Regions from separate parts of the Niveibacterium sp. COAC-50 genome, predicted to be linked through region 2. Evidence: predicted binding sites of a transcription regulator. Region 2 holds the regulator's gene; the other holds the start of a gene.
The links. The regulator HrcA, encoded in region 2, represses chaperone genes, less so after heat shock. The targets are predictions, from matches to a motif close to TNTTAGCACTCNNNGNCNNNGAGTGCTAANA.

Region 1 (9,689 bases), on a different contig from region 2:
TGTCGGCGTAAGGATCGGCGTCCAGCTCGACGCGATAGTCGACCGGCACCACGCTGCGCGACAGCGCGCCCGGTACCTGATCGAGTTTGAAGGCATATGCCGCGCCGGCACACAGCGTCAGGCTCAGGCCGAGAAGGCTGCCGCCAAGTCTGCGCAGGAACATCGTTGTCTCCATCGGGTGCGCTGGCAGGGGGCCAAGCGCCGAGGGCGACAGTTTAGGGCCAGACGCAGCGCTTGCCGGCTCATGCAGCGAGACGCCGCCCTGCAAGGAAGCTGGCACCCGCACAGCGCCGTCGACAACCGGGACGGTGACTCAAGGCTGCCGGGTGCGGCCCGCGAAATTCGTCACGCTTGGCGCGACGCAATCTTTGACAAGCACCTTTGTACAAAACCCGGACAATTGCATCCATCCCCTTTAATGCGCCCGAGGTCTGGATGTCCGCAACGCTCCCCCTTCCCTGTGCAGGACGCTGCCGGCACTTTGCGCCGGAAAGCTCGCATTGCCACCTGCACGGCAAGGGTATCGAAGCGCCATTCGAGCAGCGCTGCGATCACCACGAGGTGATGGAGTCGTTCTCGGTGAGCAGCAATCTTTCGCTGCTCGACGGCCTCGATCTGGACCGGGGCTGACCCCGGCCAGGCAATCAGATCGCGTCCGGATCGAAGGACATGCCGGCGCCGGGTTCCAGCGCCTCCCACACGATGTTTTCTTCAAACGCGACGTGTGCGGTCAATGCCGCGGCAAACGCACGCACGCCTTCCACCGTAGGTGTGGCCAGCGCATCGGCGAGTTCGCGCAGGCGCTCGTGATCGCGCCGCGTGCGCTCAGCCAGCTCGGTTCGCCCTGCCGCCTCCAGGCGCGGCAGCACATGTTTTTCTTCTTCCTCGAAATGCGCCGAGAGTTCGCGCTCGAACGTATCGCGAATCCGCTGCGCAACTGCCGGCAGCGCAGACGGGTCTTCCGGCGTGAGGGCCCGCACCGCGAGTGCGAGCTTGAGCGCCGAAGCGTGTTCGTGAGAAAGATGGATCAGGCGAGGGCTGCGTGTCATGTGTGGTTCTGGCCTAGCGGTTCGGAAGCCCCGTCTGCTTGGACGGGAAAATGGCAGATTCGCATTTAACGGCAAAGTTCTGCACCAAGGATTGAGGCGGATCAAAGCGCGCCGATCGCCGCCAAGGCAGGCATGTTGCTTGCACGGTACCCTCCGAACGCCTACCCTTGCCCGCTTTGCCCGGTACGGCAAGCCCGGACACACGCCGGACGCCCTTGACCGCTGCGCAGCCCAACCGGGCAGCGCGATACCGGGATGCGCCCCATTCAGGAGCCCAGAAACGATGCACATGCCCCAACGGCTTGCATGCTTGATCAGCGCTGCAGCCGCGCTAGCCGGCGCGATCGGCGCATTCGCGGCCGAGGTGCCGCCGGGCACCAAACTCCATCCGGTGCAGGAGATCGTGCGCGGCAATGGAACCGAGCCAGCCACACTCGATCCGAATAAGTCAGAGGGGCGTCCCGAATCGAACATGGCGGTCGAGCTCTTCGAAGGCCTGGTGACACTCAACCCGGACGGCAAGGTGATACCGGGCGTCGCCGAGAAATGGGAGAGCCGGGAAGACGGCCGCGTCTGGCTATTCACGCTACGCAGGACCGCGAAGTGGTCAGACGGCAGCCCAGTGACCGCGCACGACTTCGAGTACTCGTTCAAGCGCATGGTCGATCCGAAGACCGCTTCGCAATACGCTTGGTATCTGGGCAAAGCCAGCAACGTGAAAAACGGTCGCGCCATCGTGGCGGGCAAGGTGCCGCCCTCCGAATTGGGCGTCAAGGCGCTTGGCGACCACACGCTCCAGATCACGCTGGAGAAGCCGGTCTCTTACCTGATTGCCACGCTCTCGCACGGCAGTCTGATGCCGGTACCCCGCAAGGCCATCGAGAAATACGGCGACAAGTGGACCGAGCCCGGCAACATGATCTCCAACGGGGCCTACAAACTGGCCGAGCGCGTCGTCAACGAGCGGATCGTGATGGTGCGCAACCCGCACTACTGGAACAACGCGAAGACGGTGATCGACAAGGTGACCTTCCTGCCGATCGTCAACCAGTCAGCCGAATACCAGCGGTATCGCGCCAACGGCATCGACATGACCGCCGACGGCGGCGTGCCGCCAGAGCAGCTCAAGCAGATCCGCCGCGAGATTCCGAACGAACTGGCAACCTGGCCGCAGTTGGGCACCTACTGCTACGTCTTCAACTTCCGCAAGAAGCCTTTCGACGACGTGCGGGTGCGCAAGGCCCTCTCGCTGGCGCTGCAGCGCGAGGTGATCGCGCAAAAGCTGGTCGGCACTGGCGAGACCCCCGCCTACAGCTTCACCCCAGAAACCGCTGAAGGGTATTCGCCGATCGAGCACGATTGGCAACGCTGGACGCAAGCCCAACGCGAAGACGAGGCGCGTCGCCTGCTCGCTGCGGCGGGGTATACCAAGGCGCGTCCGCTCCGCTTCGAGCTTCTGTACAACACCAATGAACAGCACAAGAAGATCGCGCTGGCGGCGGCGTGGATGTGGCGCCGCATCGGTCCGGTGGAAGTGGTGTTGGTAAATCAGGAGTGGAAGACCTTTCTCGACTCCCGCAACCGCGGCGACTTCGAAGTCTCGCGCTACGCGTGGATTGCCGATTACAACGAACCGTCGACGATGCTCGACCTGTTCCACTCCCAGCATGGCAACAACGACGGCAAGTACAACAACCCGCAGTACGACGCAATCATGGACCGCGCCAAGAGCACGCTCGATGCTGGCGAACGAACACGCCTTTACCAGGATGCCGAACGGATTCTGGCGAGGGACTTTCCGACTGTTAACGTTTACCACTACAGCAACCGCCACCTGATCAAACCATGGGTCAAGGGCTACGGCCACAACCCGGAGGGCCGCATCCTCACGCGCGACCTCTACATCCTCGCGCACTGAAGCCGCCCATGCTCAAGTTCATCCTCCGCCGCCTGCTGCTTGAAGCCTTGCCAACCCTGCTGGTGCTGGTGACGGTCACTTTCTTCCTGATCCGCCTGGCGCCCGGAGGCCCCTTCTCGTCGGAGGCGAACATGCCGCCCGAGGTGATGGCTGCCATCGCGGCCAAGTACCGCCTCGACCAGCCCGCCTGGCAGCAATACCTCGGCTACCTTGCCGATCTGGCGCGCGGCGACTTTGGCCCGTCGTTCAAGTACAAGGACTTTACTGTCAACGATCTGGTGTGGGCCGCCGCGCCAGTGAGCTTCCGCCTGGGCTTGATGGCCTTCGTCGTCGCGGTCGTGGTCGGCATTGCAGCGGGTGTGACCGCCGCGCTGCGGCAGAACAGTTGGGTCGATTATTCGGTGATGGGGATTGCGATGATCGGCGTAGTGCTGCCGAACTTCGTGCTCGCGCCGGTGCTGGCGCTGGTCTTCGCAATCGGCCTCAAGTGGTTGCCCGCCGGCGGTTGGGAAGGTGGCAAGCTGATCTATGTGGTGCTGCCGGTAGCGGTGCTGTGTCAGCACTACATCTCGGTAATCGCCCGCATCACCCGCGGCAGCATGATCGAAGTACTCGGCAGCCCCTTCATCCGCACGGCACGCGCCAAAGGCCTGCCGGCGGGCTACATCCTGCGCCGGCATGCGCTGCGCCCGGCGCTTCTGCCGGTGATCTCCTACCTCGGCCCCGCCTTCGTCGGCATCATCACCGGCTCGGTGGTGGTCGAGACCTTCTTCGGCATCCCCGGCATCGGGCAGCTCTTCGTCAACGGCGCACTGAACCGGGACTACCCGATGGTGCTCGGGCTGACGATCCTGATCGGTACGCTGACGATCTTCTTCAACGCGGTGGTCGACATCCTGTACGGCTTCATCGACCCGCGCATCCGCATCCACTGAAGGGCCGACGATGCATTCGCCTTCCCACGCGCCGTCGGCGCCCACCTTGGTCGAACGCCTCGCGCGACCGCTGCCGCCGCTACCCGGGCTCGACGACACCCTGTCGCAAAGCATCCGCGGTCGCAGCCTGTGGGCCGATGCCCGCCGGCGCTTCCTGCGCAACCGCGCAGCGCTCGCGAGCCTGGTGATCCTCACCGTGATCGTGCTGCTGTGTGCCTTTGGCGCCCAGCCGTCGCCGCACGCCTTCGACGAGCCGGATTTCGACAACATGCACGTCGCCCCCGCCACCGACACCGCACACTGGTTCGGCACCGACAACCTGGGGCGCGACCTCTATGTACGCACCCTGCTCGGCGGCCGCATCTCGCTGATGGTCGGCGCCCTCGGCGCGCTGGTCGCTGTGCTGATCGGCACGCTCTACGGCGCCACCGCCGGTTTCCTGGGCGGCAAGACCGACAGCGTGATGATGCGCTTCCTCGAGATCCTCGCCAGCTTCCCGGTGATGTTTCTGGTGATCCTGCTGATGACCTTCTTCGGCCGCGAGCTGTGGCTGATCTTCCTTGCGATCGGCGCGGTCAGCTGGCTGGACATGGCGCGCATCGTGCGCGGCCAGACCCTGTCGCTCAAGCGCAAGGAATTCGTCGAGGCGGCGCGGGTCTGCGGCGTGTCGCGCTGGGGCATCATCACCCGGCACATCGTGCCCAACGTGCTGGGCATCGTAGCGGTGTACGCCACGCTGCTGGTGCCCTCGATGATCCTGTTCGAGAGCTTCCTCTCGTACCTCGGGCTCGGCGTGCAGGAGCCGATGACCTCATGGGGCGCACTGCTAGAACAGGGCGCCAAGTCGATCGAGGCCGCGCCCTGGGAGCTGGGCTTCCCGGCCGCTTTCCTCGTCACCACGCTGTTCTGCTTCAACTTCATTGGCGACGGCCTGCGCGACGCGCTGGATCCGAAGGACCGATAACCGTGTCACTGCTCCAAGTCCGCAACCTGAACGTCCGCTTCGCCACGCCGGAAGGCGAGGTCGCCGCGGTTAATGACCTCTCGTTCTCGCTGCAGGAAGGCGAATCGCTGGGGATCGTCGGCGAGTCCGGTTCCGGCAAAAGCCAGACTGCGTTTGCGCTGATGGGCCTGCTCGCGAGGAACGGGTGCGCCACCGGTGAAGTGCTCTACGGCGGCGCCAATCTGCTTGCGCTCACGGAAGCCGAATTGAACACCCGCCGCGGGGCCGAGATCGCAATGATCTACCAGGACCCGATGACCGCGTTGAACCCCTACCTGACGGTCGGCGACCAACTCACCGAGGTACTGCGCTTCCACAAGGGGCTGGACCGCAAGGCCGCATTGGCGGAATCGGCGCGCATGCTGGATGCGGTGAAGATTGCAGAGTCGAAGAAGCGTCTGACCATGTACCCGCACGAGTTCTCTGGCGGTATGCGCCAGCGGGTCGTGATCGCGATGGCGCTGCTGTGCCGGCCGAAACTGCTGATCGCGGATGAACCGACCACCGCGCTCGACGTCACGGTGCAGGCGCAGATCCTGCGGCTGCTTCAGGATCTGCGGCGCGACTTCCGCACCGCGGTGATCATGATCACGCACGATCTGGGCGTGGTTGCCGGGGTATGCGACCAGGTGCTGGTGATGTACGCCGGCCGCGTGATGGAACAGGGCCCGGCGGAAGCGCTGTTCGTGCATCCCAGTCACCCCTACACGATGGGTCTGCTGCATGCGGTACCGCGGATGGATCACCCACACGGCAGTGACCGTCTCGCGACCATCCCCGGCAACCCACCCAACCTGCTCGCGCTGCCGCCCGGTTGCCCGTTTGCGCCACGCTGTGTTGAACGCGACACCGCCTGCCTCGCCCCTGCCCCCCTCACCGCCTTTGCTGAGGGACGTCGGCGTGCCTGCCATCGGCCAATCGAACACCTTTGCTATGCCGATGCCACCGCAGCGCCGGCAGCGGATAGCGCGCAAATTAACGATCGGAGGGTCGCACCGTGAGCGCGCCGCTGCTTGAGGTTCGCGACCTGCAAGTCCAATTCCAGGTCGGGCGAGAGGGCTTGCTGCCTTGGTCACCACCGCGGCTGCTGCGGGCGGTCAACGGCGTGAGCTTTACCCTGAATGCTGGAGAAACGCTGGGCATCGTCGGTGAGTCCGGCTGCGGCAAGAGTTCGCTCGCACGGGCACTGATCGGTCTTAACCCGATCGCAGGCGGCAGCGTGAAGCTGGGCGGGCGCGAGCTCGCCGGACTGCTTGAAACCGACTGGCAGCCGCTGCGCGCCGACCTGCAGATGATCTTTCAGGACCCGCTGTCTTCGCTGAACCCGCGTATGACCATCGGCGACATCATCGGCGAACCCCTGCGCACGCTGCGCCCGGGCATCGGTGCGCACGCGGTGAAGGCCGAAGTGGAGCGCGTGATGGCGCGCGTGGGCCTGCAACCCAACGTGATCAACCGCTACCCGCATGAATTCTCGGGCGGTCAGTGCCAGCGCGTCGGCATCGCGCGTGCGCTGATCGTCAAGCCGAAGCTGATCATCTGCGACGAACCGGTGTCGGCGCTGGATGTGTCGATCCAAGCCCAGGTCATCAACCTGCTGATGGATCTGCAGCAGGAAGACGGCCTCGCACTGGTCTTCATCGCCCACGACCTGGCGGTGGTGCGCCACATCTCAGACCGCGTGCTGGTGATGTACCTCGGCCGCGCGATGGAGATGGCCGATGCCGACGCGCTGTTCCGCGCTCCGGCCCATCCCTATACCCGCGCTCTGCTCTCCGCCGTACCGATCCCGGACCCGGCACGCGAGCGCAGCAAGGCAGTGCAGATCCTTGAAGGCGACCTGCCAAGCCCGATTGCGCCGCCCTCAGGCTGCGTGTTCCGCACCCGCTGCCCGCTCGCCATCGAAGCCTGCAGCGCAGCGATCCCACCTCTGACCGCCCAGGGCGGCAGCACGCATGCGGTCGCCTGCACGCGCGCACCGCTTGAGCCGGCAGGCTGATCAGTCGGCGGCCTCACGCAATTTTCATCAAGTCATGACACCTATTGCCAACCGTACCGACCCGAGCTGCGGCATCGCAATATGAAACAGGGCCCACGGCGCCTTTCGCTGCGGCCATTCAGCCGCAATTTATGACCAAATTCGCTGGATCAGCCTGCGCAGCGCTTCTCGGGCAGGGTGCGCGAACACGCTGCGCGGCATTTATCCCAAGTTCATTTGCTGCAACGCAAAACGCATTCTTGCCAACTGGATAGCTTTTTGTCATTTTTGGCGCTTAAAATCGCCAAACACAATCAAGACGCGACTTCACCACAAGCGAAGAATCCGCGACAGAGACAAAACCCGATCGCGCTCCAACAACGCGACCGTTCTTCCAGAGCGAGAACACAAGACATGAGCACGCAAACCCAGAGCTTCGAAGTCGGACATCGCGTCCGCATCGGTCACCTCGACGCCGGCGCTGCCGCCCGGCAGGCCTTTTTCAACGGACGCACGGGCACCCTGGTGCGCAAAAACCGCCTCGGCGGCAATGCGCGTGAAGCCATGTGGTACGTCAAGGTTGATCCGGACGAGGCCTGCGCCTCGCTGGAAGCGCTGTTCTACGCATCCGAACTCGAACCCGTCGCCTGAGTGCGCGGCACGGCCGTTCCGGCACACCGCAATTGAGTGCGCCGGAGCTGCCGTCGGTCTGCATGCGGAAACAAATCCCGGGAACAAAATCCGTTATTAGCACTCTCTAGCGTCGAGTGCTAACATTGTTCCAGAGGTAATTTGTTGGAGGTATGCAGATGACCACATCGCTGTCGTTCCCCGTCCCGTCCGCACTGGGCAGTCTGGATCAGTACGTTCAGGCGGCGAACCGGTTCCCGATCCTGACGGAAGCGCAGGAGCTTTCGCTCGCACGCAAACTGCGTGATGAACAGGATCTCGAGGCCGCGCGTCAGCTCGTGCTCTCGCACCTGCGGCTGGTGGTTTCGGTCGCCCGCAACTATCTCGGTTACGGCCTGCCGCACGGCGACCTGATCCAGGAAGGCAATGTCGGCCTGATGAAGGCCGTCAAACGCTACGACCCGGATCGCGGCGTACGTCTGGTGAGCTTTGCAATCCACTGGATCAAGGCCGAGATCCATGAGTACATTCTGAAGAACTGGCGCCTGGTGAAGATCGCTACCACCAAGGCGCAGCGCAAGCTGTTCTTCAACCTGCGCAGCATGAAGTCCGACAGCAGCACGCTGACCACCGGCGAAGTGGCCGAGATGGCGCGCGTGCTGGGCGTGAAGCCGGAAGAAGTGCGCGAGATGGAAACCCGCTTCTCGGGTGGTGACGTCGCGCTTGAACTGGGCCCGGAAGAGGATGACGACGGCCGGGTCGCGCCGATCGCCTATCTGGCCGACGCCAACGCCGAACCGACCGCCGTGCTTGAGGCGCGCGGCCGCGACCGCCTGCAAAGCGAAGGTCTGGAGAGCGCGCTGGAAGCGCTGGACGAACGTAGCCGCGCAATCATCCGCCGCCGCTGGCTGGCTGACGACGAAAGCGCGACGCTGCAAGAGCTGGCCTCCGAATACGGCGTCTCCGCCGAGCGTATTCGCCAGATCGAAGCCAAAGCACTGCAGAAGATGAAGGGCGCGCTGGCGGCTTACGTCTGACCCGGCTGCCAGGCCCTCCCAAATGACCAAGGCCCCGCAAGGGGCCTTGTCGTTTTTGCCCGCTCTACTCGCTTTGCTGCCCAGGGCGGCGCGGCCGATCCTGCTCCGGTCGCCCGTGTTCGCGTGACTCGTGCCCGCGATTGCCGCCGCCTTCAGGCGCGCGAGGCGCCTGCGGGCTGACGGCGGGCATCGCCTGGCGATCGGCGCGCGGCTCTACCGGCCGCCCTTCCGGCACGCGCGGGCGTGGCGCCGCGTGCTGCGCCTCTGCACCCGACACGCCCGACACCCCTGGCATGGGCATCGCGCGCGGCGGATTGCCGTGCGGTTGCGGCGCTGCCGGCTGTTCGCTGCCCGGTGCGGGCGGCCAACGCCGGGGCGGCCCCCCCTCGCTGCCGCGCGGCATCACTGCCGGATCGGAACGGCTCGCCTCGCCCCCTTGCCTCGGCATACCTGGTACGACGCCGGGCTGGTTCTGTTGTGGCCCGATGTTAGGCATGCCCGGCTGGCGCTGCGGCGGCGCGGATTGCGGCCGCACGTCGCGCTCGATCGGGATCGTCGGCATCGGGGCGCTACGCGTTGGCGGTGCCGCCGGGGCGGGCCGATCAACCGGCGCTGGCGGCGCGGCACGCTCGCCGCCCCAGCCCTGCGGCGCCCGACGCGGATCGCCGATCGGATAGCGCGGCAGGTCACCGCGCTGCGGATCGCCCGGAATACGAGGCGGCATCGACTGCGGCCCCGGCCCGCCGGACGGGCGCGGATCCGGTACTGGCATGTCACCCCCGCCCGGCCCGCGCGGCGGACGCGGCGTGACGCCCGGCGGCGGGGGCGGCGCGCCACCGATCGGCAAGTGCCGAATGACATCCGTGTTCACACGGCCCTGACCATGCTGTATCGGGCGTTGGCGGAAGAAGTCGTCACGCGACACAAAGGTTGCGGCGTCGCGCTGCGCGCCATAGCGGTAGTCGATCGGCCGGCGCGGGTAGTCGCCATTCGGGCCACCCGGCATCGGCGGCATGCGTGTGACGTGCGTGATGTTGATACGCTGGATGTAGGTCTCGCTGTAGGTGTAGGCCGGGCGGTACACCTCAAAGGGTGCAAGCGGGAACCAACCGACGACCGGGCCGAGGCGAACACTGATC
Region 2 (9,689 bases):
CCAGTCGCCGGCCTGACGCTCTACGAGGGCGACCAGCGCTCGGATCCAGTCGTCGCGTTCGTTAAGGCAGGGCACATAGCCAAATTGCTCGCCGCCCGCCGCGATGAACGCGTGCTTGCATTCCATCGCGATCTCTTCGAGTGTTTCCAGGCAGTCGGAAACAAAGCCGGGGCAGATTACATCCACCTTCTTGACGCCGGCTTTTGCCAGCGCTTGAAGCGTTGGCTCTGTGTAAGGCTGCAGCCACTCGGCGCGGCCAAAGCGTGACTGGAAGGTCAGCACGTAGTCCTCTGGCTTGAGTGCGAGGGCTTCTGCAAGGCGCCGAGCCGTCTTGTGGCATTCGCAGTGATATGGGTCGCCGCGATCAAGCGTGTAGCGCGGCACGCCATGAAAACTCATGACCAACCGTTCAGCCCGGCCATTGCGCTGCCAGTGCTCTCGCACGCTGGCAGCCAGCGCGGCGACATACGCGTCGTCGTCCGCGAAGGCGCGCACGAGCCGTAGCTCAGGCAAGTTGCGACAGCCCTGCATCCAGCTCGCGAGGGCGTCCGCGACCGATCCGGTAGTGCTGCCGGCGTATTGCGGGTAGAGCGGCACGACGAGGATGCGGGTGCAGCCGGCGGCGCGCATGGCATCGAGCTGCGAAGGCATCGACGGGTTGCCGTAGCGCATCGCATGCAACACTTCGATCGGCTGCTGCCGATTCTGGCCAAGGTAGCCACGCAGCAACTTTGCCTGGCGCTGCGTGTGCACCGCCAGCGGTGAGCCATCGCGGTCCCACACGCTTGCATACTTCAGCGCTGACTTTTTTGGCCGCGTATTCAGAATGATGCCGTTGAGGATCGGCCACCAAACCAGACGCGGGATTTCAACGACACGCGGATCCGACAGGAATTCCTTGAGATAGCGACGTAGGGCGCTCGGCGTCGGTGCATCCGGGGTGCCGAGGTTGACCAGCAGTACGCCGACCTTCGGGGCCGTGCCATGCCGGAAGGGCGGTTCGGGTTTGAAGCGGGGCATCAATGGGCTCAGTTCTGCGGGGTGAGGGCGCTCGAGAGCAGGCGCGCGGTGATGTCGACGATCGGGATCACGCGCTCATAGGCCATCCGGGTCGGGCCGATTACGCCGAGTGAGCCGACCACCTGCCCATCGACCTTGTAGGGGGCGGTGACGACGGTGCAATCGTCGAGCGATGCAATGCCGGATTCGCCGCCAATGAAAATCTGAACACCCTGCGCATCGCGCGACACCTCCAGCAGCTGCAGCAGCCCGGTCTTGTGTTCGAACAGCCGGAACAGGTCGCGCAGACGCGCCATGTTGGACGACAGGTCCTCGACTTCCAGCAGGTTGCGCTCGCCGCTCAGCACATAGGAGGACGCGTTCGTCTCGGAGATTGCATCCTGCCCCGCGGTGATCGCGGCGGACATCAGCTCTGACATGTCCTCCCGCAACTGGACCAGCTCGGCTCGCACACGCTCGCGAATCTCGTCGAATTCGAGGCCGGCGAAGTTCTGGTTGAGGAAGTTGGTGGCGCGCACCAGTTCATCGCCGGTGTAAGGCCGCTGCGTCATCAGGATGCGGTTCTGCACATCCCCGTTCTGCGTCACGATGATCAGCAGGATGCGGCGTTCCGACAGGCCGACAAACTCCAATTGCCGGATGCGCGTGGCTTCCTTGCGGGCCGTCACCACCACGCCAGCAAAGCGGGTGAGTTCGGATAGCAGGTGTGACGCGGTGCTGATCACTCGCTGCGGTTGGTCGGGCTGTAAATGGTGTTCCAGCTCAAGCAGTTGCGCTTGCTGCAGCGGTTGCACCGTGAGCAGGCTGTCCACAAACAGGCGATAGCCCTTGGCGGTTGGCACCCGGCCGGCGGAGGTATGCGGCGACGTAACGAGGCCGAACTCTTCGAGGTCGGCCATGACGTTGCGGATCGTGGCGGGCGATAGCTCAAGCCCCGACGAGCGCGACAGCGCGCGCGAGCCGACCGGCTGGCCGTCTGCAATGTACCGCTCGACCAGCGTCTTCAACAGGATCTGCGCACGCTGGTCGAGTGGCTGATTGGCGGGGCGTGATTCCATGTCGGCCATTCTAGGGAAAAAAAGCACGATCGCAACGCGTCGGCGCTATCGATCCGGAGGCGCGCCGTGCTTGCGGCAGCCGCAGCGCGCCTTGTGGTTAAATGGGTGCCATGCAGAACGGTTTCAAGACGATCGCGCTCATTGGAAAGTACCAGAGTCCGGAAGTGTCGGACGCGGTGCTTCGCCTTGCGCTGTTCCTGCGCGAGCGCGCCTGCGAAGTGCTGATCGAACAGGGTACCGCGAGCGCTACCGGCATTGGCGGTGAATTCCGCGTTGCGGCGTTTGACGAGATTGGTGCCAAGGCAGATCTTGCCATCGTGCTGGGCGGCGACGGAACGCTGCTGACAGCTGCGCGGCGACTCGCGAGCCATGCTGTGCCGCTGGTCGGTGTTAACCAGGGGCGCCTTGGCTTTCTCACCGATATTCCGCGCGAAGACATGTTCGAGCACGTCGGCGCGATCCTCGCCGGCCGTGCGCGGCACGACACCCGGATGCTGCTTGAGGCAGAAGTCGTGCGCGCGGGCGATCGCGTGTTCCACACCATGGCGCTGAACGATGCGGTGGTCAGCAAGGGCGAGATCGGCCGCATGATCGAGTTCGAACTGCATCTCGACGGCGAGTTTGTTTATCACCAGCGATCGGATGGCATCATCGTGTGCACCCCCACTGGGTCCACGGCATATGCCATGTCTGCCAACGGCCCCATTCTTCACCCGGGCGTGACGGGGATCGCGCTGGTTCCTTTGTGCCCGCATGCGCTAACTCACCGGCCGATTACCGTGTCGGACGATTGCCGAATCGAAATCGTGGTGCAGCCGCCGCATGACGCGCGCGTGCATTTCGATGGGCAGGCGCGCTTCGATGCCCGCGCCGGCGATCGGATACGCATCTGGCGTTCGGATCACGTCGTGACCCTGTTGCACCCGCCCGGCTACAGCTACTACTCCATCCTGCGCCAAAAGCTCCACTGGAGCGCTGCGCCACGACTTCCCTGAAGGACTTACCGTGTTACGTCGTCTGACGATCCGAGACTTTGTCCTGGTCGATCAACTCGACCTCGAATTCGCGCCCGGCTTCGGTGTGCTCACAGGCGAAACCGGGGCGGGCAAATCAATTCTGCTGGATGCGCTGTCGCTGCTGCTTGGCGATCGCGCCGATAGCGCCATGGTTCGGGCGGGCTGTGAGCGCGCCGAAATCTCAGGCATGTTCGATTGCGCACCGGTGGGCCCGGTTGCTGCCTGGCTAAACGAGAACGACCTTGAGGCCGATACCGAGGTTCTGGTCCGTCGCGTAGTCGATGGAGGGGGCCGTTCGCGTTGCTATGTGAACGGATCGCCCGTTACGGCGGCGCAGCTCAAATCGCTTGGCGAACTGCTGGCCGATATTCACGGTCAGCACGCGCACCATGCCTTGCTGCGAGGCGACGCGCAGCGAGAGCTGCTCGATACGCATGCCGGCGCAACGGCCTTGGCCAAAGAGGTTTCTGCGGCCTGGCGGGCCTGGCAAGCGGCGGTTCGTGCGCTCGAAACTGCTGAAGCCGAAGGCGAGGCTACCGCGCGCGAACGCGAGATGCTCGAATGGCAATTGAGTGAAGCGCGCACGCTTGCATTCTCGCAAGCCGAATGGCAGCAAACCAATGCGGACCATCAACGCTTGTCGCACGCCGCGGGCTTGATCGAGGGTGCGGGCGCTGCGCTGGACGCCTTGGACGAGGGTGAGCTGGCGATCGCGACCGAGGTCGAACGGCTCGCCGCCCGCATGGCGGAGTTGGCCCGGTTTGACGGCCATCTCACGCCGATCGCCGAATTGCTTGATGGCGCGGGTATCGCACTTGGTGAGGCGGTGGCCGAGCTTCGACGCTATCGCGATCGAATGGAGCTCGATCCGGAAGCGCTGGCCGAATGCGAGCGGCGCATCGCGGCGGTTACGCAGTTTGCGCGCAAGTATCGCGTGGCGCCGGAGGGGATCCCTGCTCTTGAGGCGGAATGGGGCGAACGCCTTGCCCTGATCGAACGGGCGAGCGACCTCGATGCGCTCGCGTTGGCAGAGTCGGACGCGCGTGCTGCATACCGCACGCTTGCTGCCGAACTCAGTGAGCGCCGGCGCGTCGCGGCCGCGTCGCTTGGCTCAAGCGTCACCGAAGCGATGCAAGACCTTGCGATGGCCGGAGGCCGGTTCGAGATTCGGCTTGCTGAAGCGCCGTCCGGCGGTGCGCACGGTCAGGAAGTGGTTGAGTTCCTGGTTGCGGCAAATCCGCATCAGGAACCCCGCCCGCTTGCGAAAGTGGCTTCGGGTGGTGAGCTTTCCCGGATCGGGCTGGCGATCCAGGTGATCGCCAGTGAGGCGCAAGCGGTGCCGACGCTCGTTTTCGACGAAGTGGATGTCGGTATCGGGGGGCGTGTCGCCGAGGTGGTCGGGCGGCGCCTCAGCGAGCTTGGCAGGCGTTGCCAGGTGCTGTGTGTGACCCACCTGCCACAGGTTGCCGCGCGGGCGGATTGGCAGTGGCAGATTTCCAAGGAGTCGCGCGACGGGGCGACATACTCCCGCGTTCAAGTGCTGGATGCCGCCGCCCGTATCGATGAAATCGCCCGAATGCTGGGCGGTGAGCGGATTACCGAAACGACGCGAACCCATGCGGCTGAGATGCTGGGCTTCGAGGCAACGACGGGGTGATCGCGTCGCCGAGCACAGCCTGAATAAAAACGACGCCCGAGGGCGCCGTTATTCTTTACTCGTTGGCGTTCAGCGGGAACGCGGGCGGCATGTTCCGCTTGTGCGGACAATCGTCCTTGAGGCAGTCGACATACAGGTGAAGCGCATGCTCACGCACCTTGAAACCGCGGTCGCTGGCGATGCGGTTCTGCTTCTCTTCGATGTCGGCATCGTAGAACTCTTCGACGCGTCCGCACTGCATGCAGACAAGATGGTCGTGATGCTGGCCGTGGTTCAGTTCAAATACCGCTTTCGCGGATTCAAAGTGATGGCGCTCGAGCAGACCCGCCTGTTCGAACTGCGTCAGAACGCGATACACAGTCGCAAGCCCGATATCCATGTTTTCGGCCATCAGCATGCGATAGACGTCCTCCGCGGTGAGGTGACGCTGGTCGGTACGCTGAAAGAGTTCCAGGATCTTGAGCCGGGGCAGAGTGGCTTTGAGACCCATGCTCTTGAGACTTTGGGAATTGGTCATGGAGGCCTGGCACGGGGGTCGGTTCAGACCCTTATGATATAGTCTGACGCTCCATTTGAAAACGCGACTCGCTCCGTCGAATCCATGCCGCGCTTGAGTTTTCGCTCTGCCGTACTGCTCTCCCTGTTTTGCCTGATCCCCTTGACGAGCGGTTGCGAATGGCTGCGCCCGTATCGGGTCGACGTCCGGCAAGGCATGTCCATCACCGGCGAAATGGTCGGTCGTCTGAAGACCGGCATGACGCCTGAGCAAGTGCGTTTCATTCTTGGCACCCCGTTGCTGAATGATCCGTTCCATGCGGATCGCTGGGACTATCCGTATGAGTTCCGCTCCGGTCGCAGCTCGTCGGTCGATCGCAAGGTGTTCTCGGTTTACTTCGTTGACGGAAAGCTTGCCCGCTGGGATGGCGACATCCAGCCGGCGCCGCCCAACGATGACGGACAGAATCGCCTGATCGAAATCGAGCCGCGCAAGAAGTAAGCCTGCCGTACCCACCAATCGCAGCAACGAATCGTCTTTCGAGGATTGAGCATGACCGTCAACGTCGCGATCGCCGGTGCGTCCGGACGCATGGGCCGGATGCTGATCGAGGCCACTTTGCGGGATCCGGCGTGTGCGCTGGCCGCGGCCCTCGATCTGCCGGATAGCCCCTTCCTTGGGCGCGACGCCGGTGAATTGGTCGGTATTGGCCAGTCGGTGGCGATTAGCTCGGATGTTGCCGCTGCGTTCGACGTGGCTGATTGCCTGATCGATTTCACCCGCCCGGAAGGCACCTTGCGCCACCTTGAGGCGGCGCGTGTTGCGGGCAAGGCAATGGTCATTGGTACCACTGGCTTCGATGCAGCCGGCAAGGAGGCCATCGCCCGCGCGGCCGAGACGATTCCTGTGGTGTTCGCGCCGAACATGGCCGTTGGCGTCAACGCCGTCTTCCGGCTGCTGGACGTCGCTGCACGGATCCTGGCGAGCGGCTACGACATCGAGATCATCGAGGCTCATCACCGGCACAAGATCGATGCGCCTTCCGGTACGGCGCTGCGCATGGGCGAGGTGGTGGCCAACGCGGTCGGGCGCGACCTTGAGGCCTGTGCCGTGTATGGCCGTGAAGGTGTTACCGGCGAGCGCCCGGCGCAGCAGATTGGTTTTGCCACGGTGCGCGGTGGTGACATCGTTGGCGACCACACGGTGCTGTTCGCCGGACTCGGTGAGCGGGTAGAGATTACACACAAGGCCTCCAGCCGCATGCCCTATGCGCTTGGCGCCTTGCGTGCCGCCGCATTCCTGAAGGGCCGCGAGGCTGGGCTCTACGACATGCAGGACGTGCTTGGGCTGAAGTAGGGCGCTCGCTACCGATGGCTTAGCAAAAGCCATTGGCGATCGTGTCGACGCTTCAGGTACGCTGTGCGGGTGATGTGCTAACTCTGGCCCAAGCTCTTCCTACGGTACGACCGAATGCAAGCCACACAACCTGGCGACGATCGTAACTCCAGTTCCACCGAGCTCCCGGCTGGCGAATTGCTGGCCGACCAACTGAAACGCGCTTTCGGCGTTGACTCTCCTGCCGGTTTGCTCGCGGCCATCGCAAGGCAGCCTTGGCGGCCGGATCAGCTTGCGGTAGCGCTGGCGGATCTGCTGTCGATGGTTGGTGGTGCTTACCGCCGCTACGAACAAAGGCTCACCGCGCAGCCGGTCTCCGAGGTGGGGGCGGGCTCGACGTTGTCGAACGAGAACGCCCGATTACGCAAGCAATGCGACGCACAGCAGGCGGTCTTGAATGCCCTGCGGGATGCGCTGCGCGGCTTGGGTGATCGACGCGGCGAAGAGGCGGTTGAGCGCCTGGCGGCCGACGAGCTGTCGCAGTCCTTGTCGGCGCTCGTCAGCGAACGTCGCGAATCCTCCTTGCTGGTCGGTGTCAGCGAAGAGCGGTTGAAGCTCGCGCTGGACAGTTCCGAAGACGGCATATGGGATTGGGATGTCGCCTCCGGGGCGGTGCATTTCAGTGCGCGGTGGGTCGCGATGCTTGGTCTGTCGCTCGACGACGTGTCTCCGACCGTCGAAGGATGGCAGTCGTTGGTCCATCCCGACGATCTTCCGCTGATGCGGGCGCGTTTGGACGACAACGTGACAGGCGCCGCCACGGACTACGATTGCGAGTTCCGCATGCGGACGCAGCGCGGCGACTGGAAATGGATTCTCGCCCGTGGCAAGGTGGTCAAGCGCGATGCGCAGGGCAAGGCCTTGCGTCTGGTCGGTACCCATCGCGACATCACCGAGCGCAAACGTTTCGAGCTCGAACTGCTGAATGCCAAAGAAGCGGCAGAGGCAGCCAACCGCGCAAAGAGCGATTTTCTGGCCAACATGAGCCATGAGATCCGCACGCCGATGAACGGCATCATCGGCATGACGGAACTGGCGCTCGATACCGACCTCGATTCCGAGCAGCGCGGCTACCTTGAAACGGTGAAGTCCTCTGGCGAGGCCCTGCTCACGATCATCAACGACATCCTCGACTTCTCCAAGATCGAGGCTGGGCGGATGGATCTGGAGCTGATCGACTACGCGCTGTTCAACACGGTGGCGGATTCGATCAAGGCGCTTGCGCTACGCGCTCACCAGAAGGGCCTGGAGCTGATCGCCAGCATCGACGACGACGTGCCGGTGCGGCTCAAGGGTGATCCGGGGCGTGTGCGGCAGGTGTTGCTGAACCTGATCGGCAACGCTGTCAAATTTACCGAGCACGGCGAAGTCGAGGTCGGCGTTCGTGTGCTTGAGCGCGACGGCGCTTTTGCACGGATCGAGTTTTCTGTCCGGGATACGGGTATCGGTATTCCTGCCGAGAAACATGGCGCCATCTTTGACGTTTTCTCGCAGGCTGATACGTCGACCACCCGTCGCTTCGGCGGGACCGGCCTCGGTCTGGCAATCTGCCGACGCCTCGTCGAGTTGATGGACGGGCGAATCTGGGTCGAAAGTACCCCCGAGAAGGGGAGCTGCTTCCGATTCACGCTACGCGCCGAGGTGCTCGAAGACCCGGCGCCTCTTACCTGCCGGCCCGAGTTTGCAGGCCGTCGCGCGCTGCTGGCGCTTGAAAATCGGACCCTGGCGCAGCGGATACATGGCTGGCTGGGTGCGGCAGGCCTGCCGGTGGTTTGGGTCGATTCCGTCGAGTCGGCTGAGGCCGCATTGAAAGCGGCCGCCGAGGCGGGGGGCTATTACGACCTGCTGCTGGTCGATGCAGGCCTGGGTGAGCCCGGCGGGTTTTCGCTCCCGTCGCGATTCTTCGACCTTGGTGCGTCGTGTGAGCGCATTGTCATGCTCCTCAATACGCCCAATCAGCGTGAGGATGCCGACCGTTGCCGGCGGTTGGGTACGCGGGCTCACCTCGTCAAACCGTTCTCGCGCCGCGATCTTGTTGATGCCGCGCTGCTCGCGTTCGGGGTGGATGCCGGTAGTGGCTTCTCGCTGGCAGAGTTTGATCTTGTTGCGGCGCGGGCTGCAACCGAGGCGATTGCCGAGCCGCTGGATGTCTTGCTGGTCGAGGATAACCCGGTCAATCAGGCGGTTGCGCAGAAAGTGCTGGAGCGGGCAGGGCACAGGGTGGTGCTGGCGAACAACGGCGCCGAGGCGGTCGAGTACTTCGATCGCGATGGGCGCTTTGACGTCATCCTGATGGATGTGCAAATGCCCGTCATGGGTGGAATTGAAGCGACCCGCGCGATCCGGGCACGTGAGGCGCGCAGGAGTTGGGCGGGCACCGGGCTGCTTGAGTCGATTCCGATCATCGCGATGACGGCGCACGCCATGCCTGCCGACAAGAACCGGTGCCTGGAGGCCGGCATGGATGACTATGTCGTCAAGCCACTCAAGCCGGCCGAACTGTTTGCTGCGCTCAAGCGAGTGGTGCGTCAGGAAACGGTGAGCGACGAGTACTATGACGGGTCGCGCACCGAGATCGAGGGGGATCCTTTCGTGACGAGCGGCGATGTGGCCGATCTGAACCAGACACGCGATACGCTCGACGGCGATGAATCCGCCGTGCAGATGCTGATTGGTGTGTTTCTGCAGGACTATGGCCGTTCCAGGTCGGAACTACTGCGTGCAGCAGAACGATCCGACTGGGAGGCCTTGTCGCGTGGTGCCCATTCGCTCAAGGCCTCGGCGGGCATCTTCGGTGCGTCCGCGGCAGCTGACTGTGCCTTGAAGCTGGAGATTGCTGCGCGTAATGCGAAGGGGCCGGAGGCGCTCGCCCGCTTGGCGGATTTGATCCCGGAGCTGGACCGCTTGGCCAATTATCTACGGCGCGAACAGGCCAAGTGATCTGATCTGGATTAGGGACAGCACGCTCGATTTGCCGTAAGCGGCGGTAATTGCTACAATTTCTCGATCTTGAAAGCGGGATGCGCCATGTGGCGAATCCCGTTTTT

Region 1: the regulator HrcA is predicted to act here: its motif matches at 7,629-7,659, upstream of rpoH (RNA polymerase sigma factor RpoH).

What each region holds. Positions count from the first base shown of each region.
Region 1 is NZ_JABCJM010000002.1:76,047-85,735, forward strand. Features, by position in the region: gene HH302_RS07805 (M1 family metallopeptidase) at 1-163, opposite strand, end outside; gene HH302_RS07810 (hypothetical protein) at 436-630, shown strand; gene HH302_RS07815 (hemerythrin domain-containing protein) at 645-1,049, opposite strand; gene HH302_RS07820 (ABC transporter substrate-binding protein) at 1,333-2,967, shown strand; gene oppB (oligopeptide ABC transporter permease OppB) at 2,976-3,902, shown strand; gene oppC (oligopeptide ABC transporter permease OppC) at 3,913-4,866, shown strand; gene HH302_RS07830 (oligopeptide/dipeptide ABC transporter ATP-binding protein) at 4,869-5,906, shown strand; gene HH302_RS07835 (oligopeptide/dipeptide ABC transporter ATP-binding protein) at 5,903-6,904, shown strand; gene HH302_RS07840 (hypothetical protein) at 7,298-7,534, shown strand; gene rpoH (RNA polymerase sigma factor RpoH) at 7,693-8,550, shown strand; gene HH302_RS07850 (FecR family protein) at 8,615-9,689, opposite strand, start outside.
Region 2 is NZ_JABCJM010000001.1:1,100,267-1,109,955, forward strand. Features, by position in the region: gene hemH (ferrochelatase) at 1-1,020, opposite strand, end outside; gene hrcA (heat-inducible transcriptional repressor HrcA) at 1,029-2,078, opposite strand; gene HH302_RS04945 (NAD kinase) at 2,189-3,073, shown strand; gene recN (DNA repair protein RecN) at 3,084-4,751, shown strand; gene fur (ferric iron uptake transcriptional regulator) at 4,807-5,268, opposite strand; gene HH302_RS04960 (outer membrane protein assembly factor BamE) at 5,362-5,748, shown strand; gene dapB (4-hydroxy-tetrahydrodipicolinate reductase) at 5,800-6,603, shown strand; gene HH302_RS04970 (response regulator) at 6,718-9,582, shown strand.